DNA from 2 places in the Symbiopectobacterium purcellii genome. Region 2 is predicted to be linked to the other one. Evidence: predicted binding sites of a transcription regulator. Region 2 holds the regulator's gene; the other holds the start of a gene.
What was found. Region 2 encodes PurR, which represses purine synthesis genes. Its sites were predicted from a motif close to CANGCAAACGTTTGCNTG; they were not measured.
Positions count from the first base shown of each region.

Region 1: guaB (IMP dehydrogenase) is a predicted target of PurR. The motif match lies at 3,305-3,322, and genes of this name have one in related genera.

Region 1 is NZ_CP081864.1:3,234,919-3,240,944, forward strand. Features, by position in the region: gene guaA (glutamine-hydrolyzing GMP synthase) at 100-1,677, opposite strand; gene guaB (IMP dehydrogenase) at 1,789-3,252, opposite strand; gene xseA (exodeoxyribonuclease VII large subunit) at 3,434-4,810, shown strand; gene K6K13_RS15200 (zinc ribbon domain-containing protein) at 4,811-5,041, opposite strand; gene K6K13_RS15205 (AEC family transporter) at 5,061-6,020, opposite strand.
Region 2 is NZ_CP081864.1:1,914,414-1,920,439, reverse strand. Features, by position in the region: gene K6K13_RS08995 (DUF1289 domain-containing protein) at 1-123, opposite strand, end outside; gene gloA (lactoylglutathione lyase) at 452-859, shown strand; gene rnt (ribonuclease T) at 1,051-1,701, shown strand; gene K6K13_RS08980 (Grx4 family monothiol glutaredoxin) at 1,813-2,169, opposite strand; gene K6K13_RS08975 (C40 family peptidase) at 2,579-3,490, shown strand; gene cydH (cytochrome bd-I oxidase subunit CydH) at 3,565-3,825, opposite strand; gene purR (HTH-type transcriptional repressor PurR) at 4,048-5,073, shown strand; gene cfa (cyclopropane fatty acyl phospholipid synthase) at 5,780-6,026, shown strand, end outside.

The DNA of each region.
Region 1 (6,026 bases), 1.3 Mb from region 2:
TGCCAGAAAGTGCCAGACACAAAAACAAAAAAGCCCGCAGTTACGAGGGCTTAGAGATGTTTTACTGCTTTCACGTGCAGGGTGTTGCCAGACGCGAAATCATTCCCACTCAATCGTTGCAGGCGGCTTGCCCGACACGTCATACACTACGCGGGAAATACCATCGACTTCGTTGATAATGCGGTTGGAAACGCGGCCCAGGAAGTCATAAGGCAGGTGTGCCCAGTGCGCAGTCATAAAGTCGATCGTTTCAACGGCACGCAAAGAGACCACCCAGTCGTATTTACGACCGTCGCCCATCACGCCAACGGAACGCACTGGCAGGAACACGGTAAAGGCCTGGCTTACTTTATGGTACAGGTCCGCATTGTGCAGTTCTTCGATGAAGATGGCATCGGCACGGCGCAGCAGATCGCAGTACTCTTTCTTCACTTCGCCCAGCACTCGCACCCCAAGGCCCGGGCCGGGGAACGGATGGCGGTACAGCATGTTGTACGGCAAGCCCAGTTCGAGACCAATTTTACGCACTTCGTCTTTGAACAGCTCTTTCAGCGGCTCAACCAGACCCAGCTTCATCTCTTTTGGCAAGCCACCCACGTTGTGGTGAGACTTGATGACGTGCGCTTTACCGGTCTTGGACGCCGCAGATTCAATCACATCAGGATAAATGGTGCCCTGCGCCAGCCATTTCACCTCGGTCTGCTTGCTCGCTTCTTCATCGAACACGTCGACGAACACCCGACCAATGATTTTGCGTTTGGCTTCAGGATCGTTTTCACCGGCCAATTCAGACAGGAAACGATCTTCCGCCGCCACGTGCACAATATTCAGACCAAAGTGATCGCCGAACATTTCCAACACCTGGTCCGCTTCGTTCAAACGCAGCAGGCCGTTATCCACGAACACGCAGGTCAAACGATCGCCAATGGCACGGTGCAGCAGCATCGCGGTAACAGAAGAATCGACACCACCGGACAGGCCCAGAATAACGCGATCGTTACCAATCTGTTCACGCAGGCGCACTATCGCGTCATCGATAATTTTTGCCGGCGTCCACAGCGCATCACAGCGGCAGATGTCACGCACAAAGCGTTCCAGGATGCGCTGTCCCTGACGGGTGTGCGTCACTTCCGGGTGGAACTGTACGCCGTAAAAGCGTTTCTCTTCGTTAGCCATAATGGCAAACGGGCAGGTATCGGTGCTGGCAACGGTAACGAAATCGGATGGAATGGCCGTCACTTTATCGCCGTGGCTCATCCAGACGTCCAGCAGCGGCGCACCGCTTTCACTCAGCGCATCCTGAATATCGCGCAGCAGCGCACTTTCCGTTTTGATTTCGACCTGAGCATAACCAAACTCACGCTCGCTGGAGCTTTCAACATGTCCACCCAGCTGCATTGCCATGGTCTGCATGCCATAGCACACGCCTAACACCGGCACACCGGCCTGGAACACATATTCCGGCGCGCGCGGACTGTTGTGCTCGGTGGTGCTTTCCGGGCCACCGGAAAGGATGATGCCGTTCGGGTTGAATTCGCGAATCTGTGCTTCGGTAACGTCCCATGCCCAGAGTTCGCAATAAACGCCCAGTTCACGCACGCGGCGAGCGACCAGTTGCGTGTACTGCGAACCAAAATCCAGAATGAGTATGCGGTGTTGATGAATATTTTCTGTCATGAGAGGCGTATTCCAAAATACGTAAGAAGCAAAAAATAAGAGAACCCGGCGAAGTTTACCGGGTTTCTGTCAAATCAGCCATCACATCGGCAGATTGGTCTGTGGGCCCAATCAACCCATCCGATAGTTCGGAGATTCCTTGGTGATGGTCACATCGTGCACGTGGCTTTCCTGAATGCCTGCACCGCTGATACGAACAAACTCGGCCTGAGTGCGCAATGCGTCAATGGTACCGCAACCGGTCAAGCCCATGCAGGAACGCAGGCCACCCATTTGCTGATGCACGATCTCTTTCAGGCGGCCTTTGTAAGCCACACGCCCTTCGATCCCTTCCGGCACCAGTTTATCCGCCGCGTTATCGCTCTGGAAATAACGGTCGGAAGAGCCTTTGGACATGGCACCCAGTGAGCCCATGCCACGGTAAGATTTAAAGGAACGGCCTTGATACAGCTCGATCTCGCCCGGAGATTCTTCCGTGCCCGCCAGCATAGAGCCTACCATCACACAGGCTGCACCGGCAGCGATGGCTTTAGCGATGTCACCGGAGAAACGGATGCCGCCATCGGCGATGACCGGAATACCAGTCCCTTCAAGCGCTTCTACCGCGTCAGAAATCGCGGTGATCTGCGGTACACCTACGCCGGTAACGATACGGGTGGTACAAATAGAGCCAGGACCAATCCCCACTTTCACCGCGCTCACGCCCGCTTCAGCCAGCGCTTTGGCACCAGCACCAGTGGCAACGTTGCCGCCGATAATTTGCAGATCGGGGTATTTGGCACGGGTTTCACGAATGCGCTGCAATACGCCCTCAGAGTGACCGTGCGAGGAGTCGATCAGCAGCACGTCAACACCGGCTGCAACCAGCGCATCGACGCGCTCTTCGTTGCCCGCACCCGCACCAACCGCCGCACCGACGCGCAGGCGACCGTGTTCGTCTTTACAGGCGTTAGGTTTACGCTCTGCTTTCTGGAAGTCTTTGACGGTGATCATGCCGAGCAGATGGAAACTGTCATCCACGACCAGCGCTTTCTCAACGCGTTTCTCGTGCATTTTTTGCAGCACCACGTCACGCGCTTCACCTTCACGCACCGTCACCAAACGGTCTTTCGGCGTCATCACGGCGCTTACCGGGCGTTCCAAATCAGTCACAAAACGCACGTCACGACCGGTGATAATACCAACCAGTTCGTTATCGTCGGTCACTACCGGGTAACCAGCAAAGCCGTTACGCTCGGTCAGCGCTTTGACCTCACGCAGCGTGGTGGTTGGCGTGACGGTTTGCGGATCGACAACCACGCCGCTTTCGTGACGCTTCACGCGGCTGACTTCTTCCGCCTGACGTTCAATCGACATGTTTTTATGGATGAAACCGATGCCGCCTTCCTGCGCGAGTGCGATGGCCAAACCGGATTCCGTCACGGTATCCATGGCAGCAGAGAGCATAGGAATATTCAGGCGAATCGTTTTTGTCAGTTGGGTAGTAAGATCGGCAGTGTTCGGCAGAACGGTCGAGTGAGCTGGGATCAGGAGGACGTCATCAAACGTCAGTGCTTCTTTGGCAATACGTAGCATGGGCAATATCTCATGTGGGGATGCGATAAAATATTGCCGTGGCATTATACAGAGCGTAATCGGTTGCCTCCAGCTTTTTTTATAAAAAAACTTGATTAACCTTTCAGGCAAGGTAGTATCGGTTAATTAACCCTCTGTTTTAAAATTTGATCTCGCTCACTAAATCGGGTTAGCCAACGCCATGTCCCAAGCGCCTTCATCCGCTATATTTACCGTCAGCCGCCTCAATCAAACCGTCCGGCAACTGTTGGAAATGGAAATGGGGCAAATCTGGCTGTGCGGCGAGATATCCAACTTGTCCCAGCCCGCTTCCGGCCACTGGTACTTTACCCTGAAAGATGAGCGCGCCCAGGTGCGCTGCGCCATGTTTCGCACCAGCAATCGGCGTGTGACGTTTCGCCCGCAAAACGGACAGCAGGTGCTGTTGCGCGCCACGATCACTCTGTATGAACCACGCGGCGATTACCAACTGCTGGCAGAGAGCATGCAACCCGCAGGTGATGGCCTGTTGCAACAACAGTTCGAACAGCTTAAGCAGCGGTTAGCGTCAGAAGGGTTGTTCGATCAGTCGTTCAAACAGGCGCTCCCCCGCCCAGCCAGCAGTGTCGGCGTCATTACGTCACCCAGCGGCGCGGCGCTGCACGATATCCTGCATGTGCTACAGCGGCGCGATCCCGCACTGCCGATAGTGATTTACCCTAGTCAGGTGCAAGGCGAAGAGGCTCCAATGCAGATTGTTCGCGCCATTCAGCGTGCCAATCAGCGACAAGAGTGTGATGTGCTGATCGTCGGGCGCGGCGGCGGTTCGCTGGAAGATCTCTGGAGCTTTAACGATGAACGGGTGGCTCGCGCCATCTTCGCCAGTCGTATTCCTATTGTGAGCGCGGTCGGCCATGAAACCGACGTCACCATTGCCGACTTTGTGGCAGATTTACGCGCCCCGACCCCGTCGGCGGCAGCGGAGTTGGTCAGTCGCGATCGCAACGAACTGCTGCGCCAGCTACATGCACAGCGTCAGCGGCTGGAAATGGCGATGGATTATTCACTGGCCCAGCGCCAGCGCGATTTCTCCCGACTCCACCACCGTTTGCAACAACAGCATCCGCAGTTACGCTTGGCGCGCCAACTCAATCAATTAATCACCCTGCGTCGCAGGCTCGATGAAAGTATGCAGCAGCAACTGCGTCGCGTGACCGTGCGCAGTGAACGGTTGCAGCAGCGACTGACACAGCAACAGCCGCTTTCACGAATTCATCGCGCGCAGCAACACCTGCAACAGATGCAGTACCAACTGCAGCGGCTTATCACTAGGCAACTGAGTGAGAATAAACAGCGCTTGGGTGAGGTTTGTTCCCATCTGGAAGGGGTCAGCCCGTTAAAAACGCTGGCGCGTGGCTATAACGTGACCACCACGCCCTCCGGGCAGGTCTTACGCGCTACGGCTCAAGCAGCACCGGGGGACACGCTAAAAACCCGGTTACAGGACGGCTGGGTAGAAAGCCAGGTTACTCAGGTAACGCCGGATGCCAAAAAGCGCGCACGGCACAAATCACCCTAGCTATTCCTGTACCGGCAGATAACTGAACAACACGCGTTGGCGTGAAATCAAACCGTGGCCATGTTGGCAAAAATAACTTACCGAACCACAAGCAGATAACGTTTGCAGAAGGTGTTGGCATTCCGGACAATGCGCTTGTTGCTGATAGTGGTGATGGCACTGCGGGCACTGAAACCGGCTGTCGTTCAGCCAGTTCAGGGCATGTTGGCAATGCGAACACGGGAATTCCATGGGCTCCTCCGTTTCAGGCTTAAGCGATGCCCCAGGCGCGTAACACATAAACCCCGAGCGCCGTGGCAAAAAACGATCCTACCGTGGTCATGGCGATGATATTGGCCGCCAGGGTAGCGTTCCCCCCCATGGCCCGCGTCATGGCATAGCTGCCCGCCGCCGTCGGGGTCGAGGCAAAGAGAAAGATTACCCCCAACTGCACGCCACGAAAACCGACCAGCCAGCCGCCGAGCGTCAGCAAGCCTGGCACCACCACCAGTTTGGCGACGGTGGAGAGCGCCGCAACATTGCTGGTGCGCAGCATGGTTTTGAAATCCAGACTGGCCCCGGCACACAGCAATGCCAATGGCAGCGCCAAGCCAGAGATTTGTTGACCCGTTTGCCGTACCACATCAGGCAGCGCCAAGCCAGACTGAGAATAGCCCACCCCCAGCAACAGCCCAATAATCAGCGGATTGGTCGCAATACTGGTCAACAGCGCTTTCTTACTGACGCGGCCACCATCCTGCCCTCGCCGTAAACTGCGCGTTAGGGTGATCACTGACAGCACATTGAACAAGATAACGGTGACGGTCAGGTAGAGCGAGCCGACCGCAATCCCCTGCTCACCGTACGCGCGCACCGCAAACGCCAACCCCATGATGCCGGTATTGGATCGAAAGCCTCCCTGAACGAAAATACCGCGCTCACGGGGATCTTTCACCAGATAAACGGCCGCATACTCGAGCAATAAAAATGTGGTTACGGTGCCTACGGCCCCATACAGGATCATCGGGAGATGCGTGGCAATCGACTGTTGGCTGGTCGCCACGCTGAAAAACAGCAGGAAGGGCAGCGCTAAATTAAACACCAGCTTCATCGCCGAATCGCAAAAGGCGTCATCCAGCTGCCCCAAACGGCGCAACCCCATACCAATCAACAGGATTAACAGGTTGGGCATGGTGACATTAAAGGCAAAACTCCAGGTTTCCCAAGACATAACGTA
Region 2 (6,026 bases):
TTCCCCCCAGGAGAAACGCTCACTGCGACTGCGAAAGCAACCCAGACAATAACCGCGCGCATCCGTTTGGCACACGCCACGACAGGGGTTGGGAACAGCAAAAAGCTCAAGTTGTTCAGGCACTGCACCTCCGCTATCCATCACGTTCATTGAAGCGTTACAGGGCGACAATGGCAAGCTTTAGGTGTAGAGCGGCGCTGGTTGTAAACGATACTCAGTATTATATATTGTAGCGCCGAAGATTTCTCTAGCGACACTATTTATTTGGCTTGTTATTAATATACCGCAAAGCTATGGCATAAATGTGATTGCCGTCTACTGTGGCACCTTAAGTGTGCCTTCTACATCAAGGGTTTGGACTCAACCTCGTTACAACGGTATACTTTGTAACGAGCCTTTGCGCTGTCGCCCCGGTGATGGCGGTCAACCACAGTAGTCAATCGAGGATATTATGCGCTTACTTCATACCATGTTGCGTGTTGGGGACTTACAACGCTCAATCGATTTTTACACCAAGGTACTGGGGATGCGTTTGCTGCGAACCAGTGAAAACACCGAATACAAATACACGCTCGCCTTCGTCGGTTATACCGAAGAGAGCGAAGGGGCCGTCATTGAACTGACGTACAACTGGGGCGTTGATAAATACGATTTGGGTAATGCTTACGGGCACATCGCACTGGCGGTTGAAGATGTTGCCGCAACCTGCGAGCGTATTCGTCAGGCAGGCGAAAAAGTGACGCGCGAAGCTGGCCCAGTTAAGGGCGGCACCACGATCATTGCCTTTATCGAAGATCCCGATGGTTACAAGATTGAGCTGATCGAAAAAGCGCAATCAGGAAACGGGCTCGGCAACTGATTGTCAGACGATGCTCTGCGGCGGCTTCTGCCCGCCGCTTTTTTGCTTTCTCTCTTCCCCTTCTCTCATATATGTCGTTCATGTCATTGCGCTCGCATTCCTTTCAAGGCGTTCAAGACATCAGGTTTACTGCATTGGTGGCAGGAATTTGCCATAATGCGCGCTGCATTTAGTAAATGATTAAAGAGAACATGGCTGATAAAAATAACCTGAACGCACTGAGTGGCCGTTTCCGCGGGTTTTACCCGGTTGTTATTGATGTTGAAACCGCAGGGTTCAACGCGCAAACTGACGCACTGCTGGAAATTGCCGCCATCACGATGAAAATGGATGATAACGGTTGGTTACAGCCCGATGAAACGTTGCATTTTCACGTCGCGCCATTCGAAGGCGCGCTGCTTGATCCCGCAGCGCTGGCGTTTACCGGCATTGATCCCCACAACCCATTGCGTGGTGCCGTCTCTGAATACGAAGCGCTGCATGAAATATTCAAAATGGTGCGTAAAGGCATTAAAGACAAAGGCTGCAATCGCGGGATTATTGTCGCCCACAACGCCAACTTTGATCACGGTTTTCTGATGGCGGCGGCAGAACGCTGCGGACTCAAGCGCAACCCGTTCCACCCCTTTGCCACCTTTGACACCGCCGCACTGAGCGGATTAGTGCTGGGACAAACCGTATTGGCGAAGGCCTGCATGACCGCTGGCATCGCCTTCGACTCCGCGCAGGCACACTCAGCGCTTTATGATACCCAGCAAACCACGGCGCTATTTTGCGAACTGGTGAATCGGTGGAAGCGACTGGGCGGTTGGCCACTGCCCCTGGAAGATCAAACAGTCTGAATTCTCCGAGTGGGGTCATCAACAAATTTGATACCCAAAAAAAGGGGACCACGGTGCTGGGTCCCCTCTTTAACCTCAAATACCGGCGGAATACCCGCCAACAGGCGCAATTTACTGCGCGCTGTCTCCATCCTGCGGTTCACGGTATTTGTCTGCGGTTTCTTTGATCAGTTGCTGCAATTCACCACGTTGATACATTTCAATGATGATGTCGCATCCGCCAACCAGCTCACCGTCAACCCACAGTTGGGGAAAGGTCGGCCAGTTAGCATATTTCGGCAGCTCAGCACGAATATCCGGGTTTTGCAAAATGTCCACATAGGCGAAGCGTTCACCGCACGCCGACAGTGCCTGTACAGCCTGGGCGGAAAAACCGCAGCTCGGCAACTTCGGTGAACCTTTCATGTACAACAAAATCGGGTTTTCTGTAATCTGGCGCTGAATTTTTTCAATCGTTGTCGTCGTCATGCTTTTTGCTTCCTCAAACGGTGTTTCTGCGAGCCATCACGCTACCCCATTCCTGTCGGAGGGATCGCTCGGCATCATTATGTAACGGAGTATTATCGCACCATTGTCGCGTATGCGCTTTGTCATCCAAGTGATTGCAAAGCGCATTTACCGTTGCGTCATTGTAGCGAGAGCGGTGATGACAAAAAAACGCCATTTTTTGTAGGGTTTTTCCTGCCACCGTTCCCCCTCAGTCCCCTCGGTGAAATATGCCGCAATAAATGATGATATTTACAGCGGGAAAACAATTATTAACGTTTTCTCATGATTCTGTTAAGCGAAAAGGTGATTTCCTGCTTTTTTCTCATGGCGTTTTCGTGAATACTGTTCGAATTGAGCGAGTTAAGGATTGTATTCGGTCTCTTTTATCATGCGCGTATTTATTACTCTGATCTTTGTTTTCTTCAGCCATCTGTTTGTTAATGTTGCTCAGGCAGCTCCGCATACCAATGCGGAAAAGAAAGCCAGCGCCAGCACGGATGACAAACACCTGAAAAAAAACCAGACCACCAAAACCGCTAAAAAGCCACAAACCCCACCGGAACCACCGAAGAAGAAGACAACGCAGGAAAAAGCTAAAACGCAGCCAGAAAAAAAGATCGTTGAGAAAAAGGCCGTTGAGAAAAAAACCAAGATAGCGCAAAGCACGAAACCGACCAAAACGACCACCACTAAAAAAAGTTCTGCTGACGTCGACATCAAGAGTATCGCGTCAAAAACCGCGTCATCCCGCTACCACAGTGCAACGCCCGCAAAACTGGTGAAGGGGCTCAAAAAAGGGGCTGATGCCACTGAAAAGAAAACGGCGGCAATAAAACCAGGCACCAAGAAAGCGGGCAAAGAGGTAGTACTCAGTGAAGCGCATAAGCGCCGTTATCAGCATGCAAAAATGACGGCAATGAACAAGCTGATGAGTCAGATCGGTAAACCTTATCAATGGGGTGGCAACTCCCCCTATACCGGTTTTGACTGTAGCGGCCTGGTCTATTATGCCTACAAGGATGTGGTGAAAATCCCTATCCCGCGCACCGCCAATGAAATGTATCACTTGCGCGATGCAGCCCCCATCAATAAGGGTGAACTGGAGATTGGCGATCTGGTGTTCTTTCGCATCAACGGTCGCGGCACCGCAGATCATGTCGGCGTTTATCTCGGCAATGGTAAGTTTATTCAGTCACCGCGAACCGGTGCCGATATCAAGATCAGTAAGTTGAGTGAAGACTACTGGCAGGAACACTACATTGGTGCACGTCGCGTGGTGACACCACAAACGATTCGGTGATCGCCAAATCGACATGTTATCGATAATAAAGACCAGGTGATGCCTATGCAGCCTGGTCTTTATTTTAATCGCGATCAGTTCAACACGGCAACAAAGCTAAATACCATGATCATGACTAACGCCCCAACCGTGGTCATTAATGACATTTTAAAATCAGTATTCATTCTATCTCCTTGAAACACAGAAACGCGTAAACGTTGCCGCCGCACCGGATGCTTCGTTGTTTCCTGCACACCAATACCGCAGCACAATGATGCTAAAAGATCATTGTTACACATTTTATAGGGAAAATCTCCGATCCCGGCTGCACTAATTAAATCAATTAACCCTTTCACTTTCGCGGTAAATCAGCCAAAATTCGCAGTTTACCGTGCGCTGCGTCGGTGTCCGAACACGTCATCTTCGATGGGATCAACACGTCCCCTTTAGGTACAAAGTACGTCGGCAGTCTCCTTCTGATATCCTGTTTATACCATCGGAAAGAGAACATTACGCAAAAGCAAACGATTAACAAACTATATACTGCCGTAACAAGTAGGTTCAGGAGTCATGTTTAGATGGCAACGATCAAAGATGTGGCAAAGCGTGCTGGCGTTTCAACAACAACCGTCTCTCACGTCATCAACAAAACACGTTTCGTCGCCGAAGAGACCAAAACGGCCGTGCGGGAAGCCATCAAGGAATTACACTACTCCCCGAGCGCAGTGGCTCGGAGCTTAAAGGTCAATCACACCAAATCCATCGGATTGCTCGCCACTTCGAGTGAAGCGCCCTACTTTGCGGAAATTATCGAAGCGGTTGAAAACAGTTGTTATGCCAAAGGCTACACCCTGATTCTGTGTAACTCGCATAATAACCTGGAAAAACAGCGTGCTTATCTTTCCATGCTGGCGCAAAAACGGGTCGATGGCCTGTTGGTGATGTGTGCGGAATACCCGCCTGAACTATTGAGCATGTTGTCCGATTACCGCAGCATTCCCATGGTGGTAATGGATTGGGGTCAGGCACACAGTGATTTTACGGACACCATTATAGATAACGCCTTCGAAGGGGGATATCTGGCTGGGCGCTATCTGATTGAGCGCGGCCACCGCGACATTGGTGCCATTCCCGGTATTCAGGAACGCAACACGGGCAGCGGACGTTATCTGGGTTTTCTCAAAGCCTTGCAGGAAGCGGATATCACAGTTCGCGATGAATGGATTGTTCAGGGGGATTTCGAGCCGGAATCCGGTTACAAAGCCATGCACCAGATTTTGGCGCAAAAACAGCGCCCGACCGCTATTTTCTGCGGCGGCGACATCATGGCTATGGGCGCTATCTGCGCGGCTGATGAATTGGGGCTACGCGTACCGCAAGATATTTCCGTGATTGGCTACGATAATGTTCGCCATGCACGTTATTTCACCCCAGCCTTAACCACGATCCACCAGCCAAAAGAGCGTTTGGGCCAATCGGCTTTTACCATGCTGCTCGATCGCATCACCAGCAAGCGCGAAGATACACAGATGATTGAGGTTCACCCAACGCTTATCGAGCGTCGCTCTGTGGGTGACGGCCCTTCCCGCGACTACCGCAGTTGATGCTCAAGACGGTTTTCTTATATACCCTAAATAATTCGAGTGACAGGAAGGCGGCAAATGAGCGACAACTCCGTCTGGAACAGATTTGAACAGCGCAAGCGCTGGCCCGAAGGGTGAATCTCAGGGATGAGATTCATTAATCCCGATGAGCTTACTCGGTTAAGTGATTCGGGTGACAAACCTGCCCGGAGCAGATTTGAACGCCGCGTGCGGCGGCCTCGTAAGCGGTGAGGCCCAGGGATGGGCCGAATAATGAGTGCAGACAACGCACCTGCAACGTGAAGTATGACGGGTATAGCACGTTGATTTGTAAATTCTTCATGACTGCATCAATCAATTTTGACTTGTCCTCTGATTGAAGCAGTCATACACTGTTTTTCATTCGGACAATATCCCTACACTTATCCTTATTATAACGAACGCACGACTGCGTATCAGGATATATGCCCCTACGTGTTACTACGTACCGGCGTTGACACTTCATTCCCTCTGGGTATCCAGAGAGTAGACGATGGATGTTATGCCCGCTGCCACTGTGCAACGGGCAAGCATAAACGGCTGCGCACGAATGCAACCGCTTACAATTTGAACAACGGGTAACTTGCCCGTGATTCGAACACGCTGTGTACAAACCGCAGCGTTCGGGTTGATGAGAGACTATCTATGCTGTTCCTTGCAGCGCTGTCTGGCAAGGTTGGGAGAAATTATGAGTTCATCATATGTAGAGGAACTGGCAGAACATAACACGTCCTGGTTCCGGATCGTACACGCGTTATTAGCTATCGCCGATATTAAAATCAATGGTTCACGCCCGTTTGATATCCGGGTACGTAACCCCGATTTCTACAAACGCGTTCTGCGTGAAGGCTCACTGGGGCTCGGGGAAAGCTATATGGACGGTTGGTGGGAGTGCGAGCGTTTAGACTGCTTTTTTCGGCGTATCTTACGTGCAG